One region of the Pontibacter rugosus genome, then DNA from elsewhere that is predicted to be linked to it. Evidence: riboswitches for the same ligand, from Rfam matches in the RefSeq annotation. Region 1 holds a riboswitch; each other region holds the start of a gene.

What was found. A riboswitch is a leader RNA that binds a small molecule or an ion and turns the genes downstream of it on or off. The one in region 1 is predicted to bind S-adenosylmethionine.
Region 2: another riboswitch for S-adenosylmethionine. It lies ahead of ACFQ2O_RS11425 (Na+/H+ antiporter NhaC family protein); the one in region 1 lies ahead of ACFQ2O_RS07470 (phosphoadenylyl-sulfate reductase).
Region 3: another riboswitch for S-adenosylmethionine. It lies ahead of ACFQ2O_RS02095 (O-acetylhomoserine aminocarboxypropyltransferase/cysteine synthase family protein); the one in region 1 lies ahead of ACFQ2O_RS07470 (phosphoadenylyl-sulfate reductase).

Annotation. Positions count from the first base shown of each region.
Region 1 covers NZ_JBHTLD010000048.1:6,687-11,059, reverse strand. The annotation lists gene ACFQ2O_RS07480 (sulfate adenylyltransferase subunit 1) at 1-308, opposite strand, end outside; gene cysD (sulfate adenylyltransferase subunit CysD) at 310-1,218, opposite strand; gene ACFQ2O_RS07470 (phosphoadenylyl-sulfate reductase) at 1,327-2,046, opposite strand; SAM riboswitch class I at 2,359-2,462, opposite strand; gene ACFQ2O_RS07465 (hypothetical protein) at 2,660-3,379, opposite strand; gene ACFQ2O_RS07460 (hypothetical protein) at 3,661-4,227, shown strand; gene xrtN (exosortase N) at 4,320-4,373, opposite strand, start outside.
Region 2 covers NZ_JBHTLD010000095.1:7,160-11,532, reverse strand. The annotation lists gene ACFQ2O_RS11430 (hypothetical protein) at 1-177, shown strand, start outside; gene ACFQ2O_RS11425 (Na+/H+ antiporter NhaC family protein) at 262-1,602, opposite strand; SAM riboswitch class I at 1,816-1,919, opposite strand; gene ACFQ2O_RS11420 (N-acetylmuramoyl-L-alanine amidase) at 2,080-3,000, shown strand; gene ACFQ2O_RS11415 (DUF819 family protein) at 3,829-4,373, opposite strand, start outside.
Region 3 covers NZ_JBHTLD010000009.1:2,178-6,550, reverse strand. The annotation lists gene ACFQ2O_RS02110 (bifunctional alpha,alpha-trehalose-phosphate synthase (UDP-forming)/trehalose-phosphatase) at 1-53, shown strand, start outside; gene xseB (exodeoxyribonuclease VII small subunit) at 329-592, opposite strand; gene xseA (exodeoxyribonuclease VII large subunit) at 585-2,144, opposite strand; SAM riboswitch class I at 2,443-2,552, shown strand; gene ACFQ2O_RS02095 (O-acetylhomoserine aminocarboxypropyltransferase/cysteine synthase family protein) at 2,864-4,186, shown strand; gene metX (homoserine O-acetyltransferase MetX) at 4,194-4,373, shown strand, end outside.

The DNA of each region.
Region 1 (4,373 bases):
GACGCACCCGTAACCATGTTGCGGGTATACTGGATATGGCCCGGCGCATCAGCAATAATAAACTTACGCTTTTCGGTAGAGAAATACTTATAAGCTACATCAATGGTGATACCCTGCTCGCGCTCTGCCTTCAGACCATCTGTTAACAGTGATAAGTCTACCTGTCCGTCTTCATTCAAGCGGCCAGAGCTTTCAATGGCTTCCAGTTGATCAGCAAAAATCTGCTTCGTATCATATAGCAAGCGACCGATCAAGGTGCTTTTGCCGTCGTCTACACTGCCTGCGGTAATAAATCTTAGTATATCCATCTTAAAAGTATCCTCCTTTTTTGCGGTCTTCCATCGCTGTCTCAGACAGCTTATCATCAATACGGGTTGCGCCACGCTCACTTATTTTAGACTCCAGAATCTCTGCGATTACACCGTCTATATCATGTGCGATTGACTCTACAGCAGCTGTACAGGTCATATCGCCTACCGTGCGGAAACGTACCTGCTTTCTCACCACCACATCGTCCGGCTCCTGATAAATAAAGTCAGACCATGCCATCAGCTTCCCATCACGCACCAGGCATTCACGCTCATGTGTGTAGTAGATGTTCGGCAATTCAATGCCTTCACGTTTGATGTAATTCCATACGTCCAGTTCCGTCCAGTTTGAGATCGGGAACACACGTACGTTTTCGCCTTTTGTGATGCGGCCGTTGTAGATGTTCCACAGCTCCGGGCGCTGGCGTTTCGGGTCCCACTGGCCAAACTCGTCACGAACAGAGAAGATGCGCTCTTTGGCGCGGGCTTTTTCTTCGTCGCGGCGGGCACCACCAATGCAGGCATCAAAGCCAAACTCTTCGATGGTTTCCAAAAGGGTATGCGTCTGTAGCGCATTTCGGCTGGCGTAGCGGCCTTTCGGCTCTGACAAGCTCTTGCGTTTGATGGTGTCTTCCACGTTGCGCACGATCAGTTTCTCGCCCAGCTGCTCTGCTAATTCATCGCGGTAGCGGATGGCTTCCGGGAAGTTGTGGCCAGTGTCGATGTGCACCAGCGGGAACGGGAATTTACTCGGTCTAAAGGCTTTCTCAGCCAGGCGTACCAGTGTAATAGAATCTTTGCCGCCCGAAAAGAGCAGGGCTGGCTTTTCAAACTGCCCCGCTACCTCACGCATGATGTGGATGGCTTCTGCCTCCAACTGGTCGAGGTAATCCAGATATCTCTTTGTCATAATTTTGAATAGATGAATGAGCGAATGATTGAATTATGAAGTGGTAGAGTCTGTATCTGTCCTTTCATAAAGCATCATCCCTAATTCTGAATTTTTAATTCTTAACTCTTATCTCGCGTGCAAGCCGCATTCTTTTTTGGAGTTGTCTTCCCACCACCAGCGGCCGGCTCTGAAGTCTTCGCCTTCAGCAATGGCACGGGTACAAGGGGCGCAACCTATACTTACAAAGCCTTTGTCGTGCAGCGGGTTGTATGGGATGTTCAGCGTTTTTACAGCATCCTTTACATCCTCTAGCGACCAGTCCAGCAATGGGTTATACTTAATCAGTTGGTGGCCTTCGTCCCATTCCAGCAGTTGCAGGTCCTGGCGCGCACCTGATTGATCTGCGCGGATACCCGTCACCCAGATGTTCACTCCTTGCAGGGCGCGGTTCAGTGGCTCCACCTTACGGATGTAGCAGCACTGTTTTCTGTCGTCGATGGAGTTGTAGAAGCTCATGGGGCCTTTTTCGTTTACCAACTGCTCTACCGCCTCATGCTTCGGGAAGTATACTTCTATCTTTTTGCCGTAGTGGTTGTTGGTTTTGTGCAGCAGGGTATAGCTCTCGTTAAAGAGGCGGCCTGTATCCAGTGTGAACACCCGTATCGGCAGGTTATTTTCAAAAATATAATGCGTAACGAGTTGATCTTCTACACCAAGGCTGGAGGAAAAGGCGATGCTGCCTTGGAATTCCTGCGCCAGAATACGTAAGCCCTCTTCAGCCGGAATTTGAGACAGGGCAGTACGCAAGGTATCGAGCTTTGCCAGCAAATCTTGTGATAAATCCATGGGGTATACTTTAATCTCTTGAAAACTGAATTGGTAAATCTGGTTTTCGGTTTAGAGCCACAACCATGCCGTTTGCTTTACAAGCAGCCTGACGGGTAATCTTGGCTTATAACAAGAAGATAAGATTATAGGAGGTTAGCTCCTGAACCGAAACATTTGTGGGGGAGGTGCTATGCACTAGCACATACAACAGCAACAACAAGTCTGCTTTAGCTGTGCAGATGTTGTGAAAAGGGCAACATAAGCGGTGGCTGTACCACGGCCTGCCATTCTGATTGCTGATGTTGAGTAGTAGGTTTGCATTGCTATTCTAATTTATATGCCCCGGCCACACCGGGATAGGAATTGGCACCTTACCATTTTGGAGGTTGCCAGAGGGTCGTGGAGCCTAGTCTCTCGCCTCTTCTTTATAAATTTATTACAGACGTAACGTCCTTTGGTGTTCTGTATGCAAAAATACGGCTTTTTCTGAGATGTATAAGTTTTACGTGTAAAATATTGTAAAACAGCCATTCAAATCTGATACACGCCTCACAACGCAATAAACGGTGGCAAAGTTATAGTACGAACCTATCACCCTTACTCTTAGAAGCTTTATAAGAGGCAGTACGGCCTATGCTGCCAGTCGGGTAACATACTTTACAAGTGAGCGCTTTGCTATAGGCAACAGGGAGTGCTCTAAGGACATAGGTACCTTGGCCACAGCCAGGAAGGTAGCAGGATTCGGTAACTGCTGTCGTTCTTTTATCAGCTCTACTTTTAGCTGCTCGTGTGTTTTTGCCAGCCCACGCCTAACCGTTTGCAGGTGTGTAGTATGAATCCCCCTATACTTTTCATAGGTGTTCTCGAAAACAGTAATATTATACATATATACCAGTGTTTCTTTGCCTGTATAAGTGTCAAGGAACAAATAGCCTTCGTTGTGGTACATAGGTGTAATGCCTATTGGGTTAATTTCCAGGTGGCGTTCTACAAAATCATATAGCTCCTTACCCTCTTGCAAGGTGTCGCTGAAAAGGGGTGTGGCATATTGTATGATCTCTTCTATCTGCTGCATGGTCTCGTCATCTTCCACAATTTTCTCATACACCAGCTCTAGTTTCTCAAAATCGGCACGGCTGATGCGCTGCGGGAATTTTTCATAGACGAGTTGCTTGTGCTCTTTAACCTGTTGCAGGTTGCGGTAGTGCATAATAAGGTCCGAGAAAATAGGGTAGAGGCGCTGCTTTCCAAATTCATTCTTGGCAGCTTTCAGATAAGCCAGCAGCAGGTACTTCTTGTACTCAAAATCCAGAAGCCCCTCAGTAAGCCAGTTGACAGGTAGGGTGTTCATAGTCCTTCAACACTTAAGTTAAACGTGGTATTTAAACGAAAGGAGCATGGGTTTAGGTTGAGTAGTGATAGGTTATTTTGATACGTAAATTTTGCAGCTGTTTATGCTTAGTGATGTTGTATAGCTTGGGTACGCGGCAAGCAGCAACTAGGTGGAGGGGTGACAGAAAGCTCAGTCATAAGCGGTTTCATTGTTCACGAAAATTATGTCAAAGTATTTCTGAACAGGATAAAAAGGCACTACTTTAGATGCCTTTTTATCTAATTGTTTAGCTGTTGTTTATGAAGCGCAATCTCCTACACCTGCTGCTGTGTTTGCTGTTTATTACAAGTATAAGCTCCTGCGACAAAGACTCTGAGCTGAGCCTGCCGCCTGTCACGCAGGATGCCCGCAATAACCTTGGCTTTAAAGCAGATGGCAAAGTATGGGTTAATCAGGGGGACATCTGCAATTGGTCTGTTTGCGACGATAATGTGGTGGAGGGCAGGCTGCACAAAAACCAGGATGGCTCCCGTTCGCTTGTTCTATCGGCCTACTACAACGATAAAAAGAAGAACATCTCGCAACAGTTCAGCCTGCACGGCAGAAACATCAGCGCCACCGGCACCTACCAGCTTAAGCCAGGGCAGGAAGACAATGCCAGCTTTGTGGTTGACATGAGCCAGAACGACTTTTACCAGTTAGGCAGCAACTCCACTTTTACTGTTAGCATCACCAAATTAGATACTGTAAACCATATTGTATCTGGCCAATTTGAAGGTGTGCTGGAACACTACAGCGACGATACCAAGAAAATGACTATTACCGATGGTCGGTTTGATACTAAGCTAACTTATAGTACTTGGTAAGGTGGCTTAGTGTAAGCGCATTACAAGCCTACCTTTTTTTCAGGCGGAACTAATATCAAGTATACTTGTCCCTCCTGTCCACATAGAGCAACCTATAAAGTGTTTAACGCAATTCTATCCTGCTCCTGCTTTTGCAGCAGAGTAAG
Region 2 (4,373 bases), on a different contig from region 1:
AAACACCTCCCTTTCTTCATTCAGGAGCAGCTTCAGGCACACAGCGTGATGCCCGAGGCCATAATGGGCTTGTTCGAGGAAGCAGAAAGCAGCGGCAATGGAAGTACGGCCGAGGCTGTACAGGTATGGCTCTGCGAGCCAGTAGAGCTGGAAGCTCTACACCATAATAGGCACTAGCTGCAAGCTAGCGCCAGCGGAGGAGGTAGTAAAGGGAGAGACAATAGAATGACCGCCAGTGTCTCCCCTTTTCAAAATTGACCTTTATAAAGCAGCCACTGTAGCTTCATCCGCTGGTTCTTTAGCCAGAAAATGATCCACGAAAGGCGTGTAAATGGCTAACAGTGCAAAGACAAGCAGCAAGTAAATGTACCAGGCATAAGACCATACATCTATGAATGAAAGCTGGCCTTCCGTAAAGCTGAGCAGGATCAGAATTTGTGCACCATAAGGTAGCAGCCCCTGCACCACACAGGCAAATACATCGATAATAGCAGCAGTTTTTCGCTTATCAATGCTATACTTGGTGCTGATCTCTTTGGCAACCTCACCTGTTACCACGATCGAAACGGTATTATTAGCAATAGCCGTATTGGTTCCACCTACTAAGGCTCCGATACCTGCTTGTGCAGATGTATACCCTTTTGTCGCTTTGCTGATCTTTTTCAGAAGGAAGGCTATCCCTCCGGCCTCACTTACCATCTGCGCCAGGCCACCTGTCAGCATAGAGAGCAGGAAAATCTCGATCATACCTGTAAAGCCTTCGTACACGCTGCGGCTAAACTGCAGCACATCCAGCTGATGGTTAATTAACCCTAGTGCACCTGAAGATAGGGTGCCTAGCGTGAGCACCACAAACACGTTCATACCTGAAATGGCCAGCGCGATTACCAGCAAGTATGGTAAAACCAGTAACCAGTAACCCTCCTGCACCGCCGGCAGCGCACCAGGTACTGCCGGTGTTGCCAGGCCGGTAATCAACAACAGCACCAGTGTAACCAGCGCAGCGGGTCCGGCTATCAGGATATTAACGCGGAATTTATCGCGCATGCTGCATCCCTGCGTTTGTGTGGCGGCAATAGTGGTGTCAGAAATAAAAGACAGGTTATCACCAAACATAGCTCCCCCCAGCAGCGTGCCCAATAACAGCGGCAACGAAGTATGGCTTTGGTTTGCCAGCCCTACCACAATCGGCCCCAGCGCTACAATAGCCCCTACCGAAGTACCTGTAGCTGTAGATAAAAACGCTGCCAGCAAGAAGACGCCAAGGCCTAAATACTGCACCGGCAACACACTCAGGCCCAGGTTTACAGTAGCATCTACACCGCCTACGGCTTTGGTAACAGTGGCAAAGGCACCAGCCAACAGGTAAATAAGGCACATGGTTACAATCTTGGTATCGCCACAACCACGGATAAGTGCTTCCACTTTGGCCTCTACGGAGCCGCGAAGTATGAAGAAAGCTGCAATTATACCCAGCACTACCGCCACAGGTGCTGGAAGCGCATAGAAATCATCCAGCAGAATTCCTGCACTTAAAAAGGTGAATACAAAAACCAGGAAGGGCAGCAAGGCATAGCCTCCTGTCTGTTTGATCTGTTTCATGAAAATGAGGAGCTGGTGAGCGCACAAGGCATGCCTGTACCACCAGCTTAATATTAGTTAAAAAACATTGATTGCTTTGCCTGGAACAGGCGGATAATAGGCAACCTTAGTTGCGAGAAAGTTTTAACAACAGCAACAACAACCGTTTACAAGGGCTGTTACAGAAGTATAAACCGGATAAATAGAAGCTTGAAGTAATACGCGCATTGGAATAATTTATAGTTCCCAAACCTGGGCAGGTGTTAGCACCTTTACGGCAGCAGCCGTGGTTGCTAGAGGTTCTCTGAGCCTGCTCTCTCCCCTCTTCTTTATAAATCTTGCATAAAGATGGCACAAAGGTAAGGTCACGATAATCAAAAAAGCAAACTATCAGTACAGGTTTTCTAACTCAAGATAGCCTAATGCATGCTGCTCTTGCAATTTTTGCTTGCGTTGATAAAGGTAATTTGTATAGCTTGAGGCGTATAAATGATGATCATGAAGTATAACGCCTCCGCCCTTTTATCTGTACTGCTCGCCTGTGCCACGCTCACTGCCTGCACACCTAACCCCTATGCCAGCACCAATAAAGCCCATCATAAACAGGTGAAGGCATTCGCTAAACAGCTACGGGTAACACCTGCCCTTACACCAGGAGAAGAGCAACTAAAGCAAGGTGATTACTGGGTGGGAACAACTAATTTCAGTATGCGGCGGCCCAACTTTGTAGTCATTCACCATACCGCACAAAACTCTACGGAGCAAACCCTGAACACCTTCACCCAGCCCAGCACACAAGTTAGTGCTCATTATGTGATTGGCCGCGACGGCAAAGTATACCACATGCTAAACGATAACCTCCGGGCCTGGCATGGCGGGGCTGCACGTTGGGGCAACGACACAGACCTTAACTCCTCTTCCATTGGCATCGAACTGGACAATAATGGCGCTGAACCTTTCTCGGAAGCTCAGACTGCTAGCTTGCTGCAGGTGCTGGACATGCTGAAGAAAACGTATAACATACCAACAGCTAATTTTATCGGCCACTCCGACATTGCTCCTACACGCAAAAACGACCCTAACCACACATTTCCGTGGAAGAAACTAGCTGAACACGGCTATGGCTTGTGGTACGATGAAGGCATACTAGAAAAGTATTTACAACCAGCTGCTCCTATCGTCATTTCAGATAGCACTGGTACGGCCCCAGCCATTATCTTACAGCCACAAGACACAGTCTCTACCATACCTTTTATATTCAATCCTAAAGAGGCATTACGCATCATCGGCTTTGACACCCGTGATTTGCCTGCTGCCATTCGTGCCTTTAAGCTGCACTTTGTTCAGGATGAGGTTAATGATGTTCTGACGGAAAAGGATAAGGTTATACTATATAATTTGTATCAGAAGTATATGTAAAAGAAGTATAAGCTTTCATAGCCTCTGTTCTTAAAATATTCAATTAAGCTATCTTTGCTGTTTGCTGTTATCGTCCTGCTCCCTCCGCTGGGATTAGTTTCTAACTCGTGTCTTAAAGTGGTGTAGGGTTTGTGACTCCACTTGCTTGGAAAGCCATACTTTCCGTTGCTGCTTTCTACAACTTACCTGGCGCAAGCATCGGCTGTATTGGTAACATATGTGTTTGCAACTAACCTCTCTGGCACAAGCTCGCAGCCTTATCTTGTCCCATATCTTTTCTGTAAAGCAAGTTCATACATGCTGGCGCTAGCTTGCAGCTAGTGCCTTCTTTGGTGTAGAGCTTTCAGCTCTACTGGCTCGCAGAGCCATACCTGTACAGCCTCGGCCATACTTCCATAGCGACTGTATGTCGTAGCTTGAAACAAGCTATTTTTCCTAGCTGCCTTTCATCCTCCAGCTCCCACTTACCTGTCGTTTCACTTTATACTTTGGAGCGCTCAAGGCCGCGAGGCCTCGTCCTCGGGTATCGCGCTGTGTGCCTGAAGCTGCTCCTCGCTCCGCTGCGGGCTGCCCTTTCGGGCACCGCAACATGCACAAGGCGCTCAACCCAAGGACTGGAATCATTCAGATAGTCTCTGCTGACGGAGCTTTAGTATATCCTGTAGGGACAGGTCGCGACCTGTCCGTGCGATATCTTCAGCTATGAAACGTATACTTGTGAAATGGTACCTACAGACCACTCCTTAACATTAAAGCTACCAGACACAAAAAGCCCCGTTAAGAGATACTAATTTCTTAAAGGGGATTCTCAACTATGGGTAAACTAACTTAAGCCAGCAGGTTCCATACGTATTGCAGCATCAGGCCACACAGGTAAGCCCCGTAGGTACCAACAGCATAGCCAAGAACAGCAAGTAAAACTCCCACCGGAGCAAGATACTTATTAAAAGCTACTGCTACAATTGGAGCTGAGGCTGCGCCACCAATGTTTGCCTGGCTGGCCACCGCCACATAGAAGAACGGAGCTTTGATGATCCTGGCCACAACAAGCATAATCACGATATGGAACAGGATCCAAATGGCACCTACCAGGAAGAGCATCGGGTTATCCAATACCGCGCCTAAATCCATACTCATACCGATGGTAGCTACCAGGAAGTACAGGAAAACAGAACCGAAGCGGGAAGCACCATAACTCTCCAGTTCACTGGCTTTAGTGAAGGATAAGGCGAGGCCAGCTGTTGTGGCTATAATTACCAACCAAAAGAAGCCGCTGGTGATGGAGTAAGTGGCAAGTTCTGGAAAGTTTTCGGCAAAGTATGGGGCAATGATGTCTGCCAGGAAGTGTGATAAACCCGTTAAGCCAAAGGCCA
Region 3 (4,373 bases), on a different contig from region 1:
TGCAAAGCCGTAGTCAGGAGCAATCTTCTGGCGGTGCTTTGATGACTGGTTGATAGCAAAGTATAAAATAACAGAAAGCCCCATCTGTAGTGTACAGGTGGGGCTTTCTGTTTTATGGCTTATTATACTTGCTGATGGTCTAGAGTAAGTAGGGTATGGCCTACCTCATCATTTCCTGCTACTGTCATTTCGAACGTAGTGAGAAATCAATCTATCGGGAATTCTGGAAAGATCTCTCCTGACGTCGAGATGACAGGAATGAGGGAAAAAGAAATTGTCTAAAGTTTATCAGCTTGATAAGGTTTAAAAAGCCACTTTTCAATTTCTCCTAAAACAATGTATTGCTTGCTGGTTTGCTGTCCTTCTGCTTTGGCTGTTCCGGTACCTCGCAATTCTCTTCGTTAAATACCTGGTCGATGGCTTTTTCGGCTTTGCGCAGCTTTTCCTTGCACAGCTTAATCAGCTGCGACGATCGCTGTACCTTTTGCGTCAACTCATCTACGTCTACGGCATCATTTTCTATGGCACGTAGTATTTCCTCCAACTCCTGCGTTGCTTCGCGGTAGGTCATTTGGTTCAAATCCTTACTCATCAGTATCAATAGTTACAACTAAGCTATGGATGGAGCCGTCCTGCATTTTGGTTTGCACCACGTCTCCATCTTTCACGTCTTTTACACTTTTAATTATTTTCCCGTCTACTAAAGTCAGCGTGTAACCACGCAGCAGCAGCTTTTCTGGGTTATTGGCTTCTACACTCATTTCCAGCAGCTTTAGCCTGTGGTTCTCATGCTGCATTTTGTTTTTTACACCATACGTTAGCTTGTCGCTATACTTGGTAAAGGTTAACTGTTCCTGTTTCAGTTTGTCGTTAGACTCCGTTTCCAGGCAATGCACCAGGTGGTTCAGCTCGTGCTCCTTCATGTGCAAGTAGCGCTGGCTTTTGCCTTCCACGCACACCGATAGCTCCTGCAGCAGCCGCTCCTGCTCGTATAGCAAATCTTTTGTTTCGGAGTTAAGGTCTTTTTCCAGGTTACTTACGTGGTGCTTCTGCGCTTCGATGTAGGACTTTGGTTTAAGCAGCAATCCGCGGGAGAGTATCTCCAGTTTATCCTTTCGTGCCTGTAATATCTGTTTGGTGTTATTGTTTACCCGATGGCTGAGGCGCTCCAGCTGGTCATGTGCCAGTTTCATCTGCTGTGCCGAAAACATCCGGATGCTATCGAACAAGCTTTCGCTGTACTCTTCGGCAGCTCTGAACCTGTCAATCAGGAAACCCGCTACGGCCGTAGGTGTCTTCAGGCGCGTGTTCGCTACCAAATCGGCTATACTTTCGTCGCGCTCATGCCCAATACCCGTCAGCACCGGCAACGGAGATTTTCCGATGGATGCGGCTATCTTATAGTCATCAAAGCAGCTTAGGTCTGTCTGGGAACCACCGCCACGAATCAGCACGATTACATCATATTGATCTTTATACTTGCTGATTTTGGCAAAAGCACTGGCTACAGAAGCCGGAGCCTCGTTGCCCTGCACAGTGGCCGGAAACAACGTTGTGCTGAAGGTATAGCCGTAGCTATTGTTTTGCAGCTGATGCACAAAATCCTGGAAACCGGCAGCCGTGGCAGAGGAGATAATGGCCAAGCGCTGCGGCACCATCGGCAGCTCTAGCGCCTTGTTCGCCTCCATCAGCCCCTCAGCTTCTAAACGCTTCAAGGTTTCCTGCCGCTGGCGCGCAAGGTCACCGATCGTATAGTTGGGATCAATGTTGGTAATGTCGAGGCTAAGGCCATAAAGCTCGTGAAACCGCACTGTTGCCTGCAACAGCACCTTTAGCCCTGCCTTCAGCGGCTGGCCTGTTTTTTCCTCGAAGTGGCGGCCCAGCATCTGGTAACGCGAGCCCCAGATAGTAGCGCGGGCCTGTGCCAGCATTTGCCGGGCATCGTCGCCTTTATCTACCAGGGTAAGGTAGCAGTGGCCTTTGCGGCGGTCTACGTTTACCTGTGCTATCTCAGCCACCACCCAATAGCTATCTGGAAAAGCAAGCTCCAACTCCTCGCGTATCTGCTGGTGCAGGGCATGCAGGGAGAGGGGGCCAGGTTGTTCCTGGTGGCTTATACTATGGCTGATATAGATATGGGACATCGCTCGCTCAATAAAATTTCACCTGCACTACCAGCAGATTGCCGGCTCCTAAGGCTCTAAGATAAAGCTTTCTTCACAAAAACACAGAACACCAAATATGTAAAATCATGATTTAAAGATAAATAGAGACCCTGATGCAAGCGGCTGCAAGTATAGTTAAATAATGTATGGCCTCTAATGCTTTAATTTTCAGGAGGATAAAGTATGTGTTGTGAAAAAATGTTGTTTTTGTTTGGCTTTTTAAAAATTCGTCCCGTATAATTGCAACATCAAGTCAATTGTCCCTTTTGCGGATATTGATTTATAAAGAAGCGTGGAGAGACAGGCTCTATGAAGCGCTAGCAACCTAACTACCGTGGTTAAGGTGCTAATTCCTGAGTTCGGCAGGGTGCCGGACGAATATAAATTGATACGAAAATGAACAAGGGAATTAAGCCAACACAACTCGTAGTATCATTTGCACCGGCAGGGTATAACCTGTCGCAAAATCTTTATTTAGCTCCTGCTAAACAATTTGTCATGCGCACGCCCATGTGCAGCATGTGTTACTGTTGTTGATCATCCAAGTATAAAAATCCTGTTTTCAGAACGGCTTAGTGGCAGATGTTAAGTCTGCTGCTATGGCTACGCTGTAAACAAATCAGGCTTTTTGCGGCTCAACAGCATCCTTTCTTTTAGTTTATATTTTCCCAAGCTAACCTTATTAAATCAGCATAATTATGTCACAAGCATTGCATTTCGAAACACTACAGCTACACGCAGGCCAGGAAATAGATCCAACAACACAGTCGCGTGCGGTGCCTATTTACCAGACTACTTCTTATGCTTTTAAAAACGCCGAACACGGTGCTAACCTGTTTGCACTCAAAGAATTTGGCAACATCTATACCCGCATCATGAATCCTACCTCTGATGTGTTTGAAAAACGCATTGCGGCGCTGGAAGGTGGTGTGGCGGCCGTGGCAGTAGCATCAGGACAGGCGGCGCAGTTTATAGCTCTTAACAACATACTGGAGGCCGGAGATAATTTTGTTACCACAAATTACCTGTATGGCGGTACTTACAACCAGTTTAAAGTATCGTTCAAGCGACTGGGTATAGAGGCAAGGTTTGCTGAAAGTGATGAGGCAGAAAGCTATGAAAAATTGATTGACGATAGGACGAAAGCCATTTATGTAGAAACCATCGGCAATCCGCGTTTCAACATTCCGGATTTCGAAGCCATTGCCGCACTTGCTAAGAAGCATGACATTCCGTTGGTGGTAGATAATACGTTTGGTGCAGGAGGTTATTTGTTCCGCCCGCTGGAGCACGGCGCTAATGTGGTGGTTGAATCTGCTACAAAATGGATTGGAGGCCACGGCACAAGTATAGGCGGTGTGATTGTAGACGGCGGTAACTTTAACTGGGGCAACGGCAAATTTAAACAGTTTTCGGAGCCAAGCGAAGGCTACCACGGCCTTAACTTCTGGGAAGTTTTTGGATCGGACGGACCTTTCGGTAACATAGCTTTCGCCATACGTGCCCGTGTCGAAGGCCTGCGTGATTTTGGCCCTGCCATTAGCCCTTTTAATTCTTTCCTGCTACTGCAGGGACTCGAAACACTTTCGCTGCGCGTGGATAGAACGGTGCAGAACGCGCAGGCGCTGGCTGAATGGCTGGAGCAGCATGAGCAGGTAGAGAGTGTAAATTACCCAGGCCTTGAGAGCAGCCCATACCATTCGTTAGCTAAGAAATACCTAAAGCGAGGCTTTGGTGGAGTATTGTCTTTTAAGCTGAAAGGCGATCAGCAGCAGGCAGAGAAATTCGTAAACAGCCTGGAACTGGTTAGCCATTTAGCTAACGTGGGCGATGCCAAAACCCTTATCATACATCCTGCTTCTACCACGCACCAGCAGCTGTCAGAAAAAGAGCAGCTAAACGCAGGCGTGGAGCCAACGCTGCTGCGCATTTCCGCAGGCATCGAGCATATAGAAGACATTAAAGCAGATATAGCGCAAGCCTTTGCTAAAGTACAGGCAGAAGAGCCAGCCGCAGTTTAAAATTACTATGCCAACACCTCAGTTATTTCACCATCAACAAGAGTTTCAGCTGGAGTCCGGAGCTACACTTCCGGGCTTCCAGCTGGCTTATACCACTTATGGTACGCTAAATCCTCAGCGTAGCAATGTTGTGTGGGTGTGCCATGCCCTTACCGGCAGCTCAGATTTTACCGATTGGTGGTGCGAT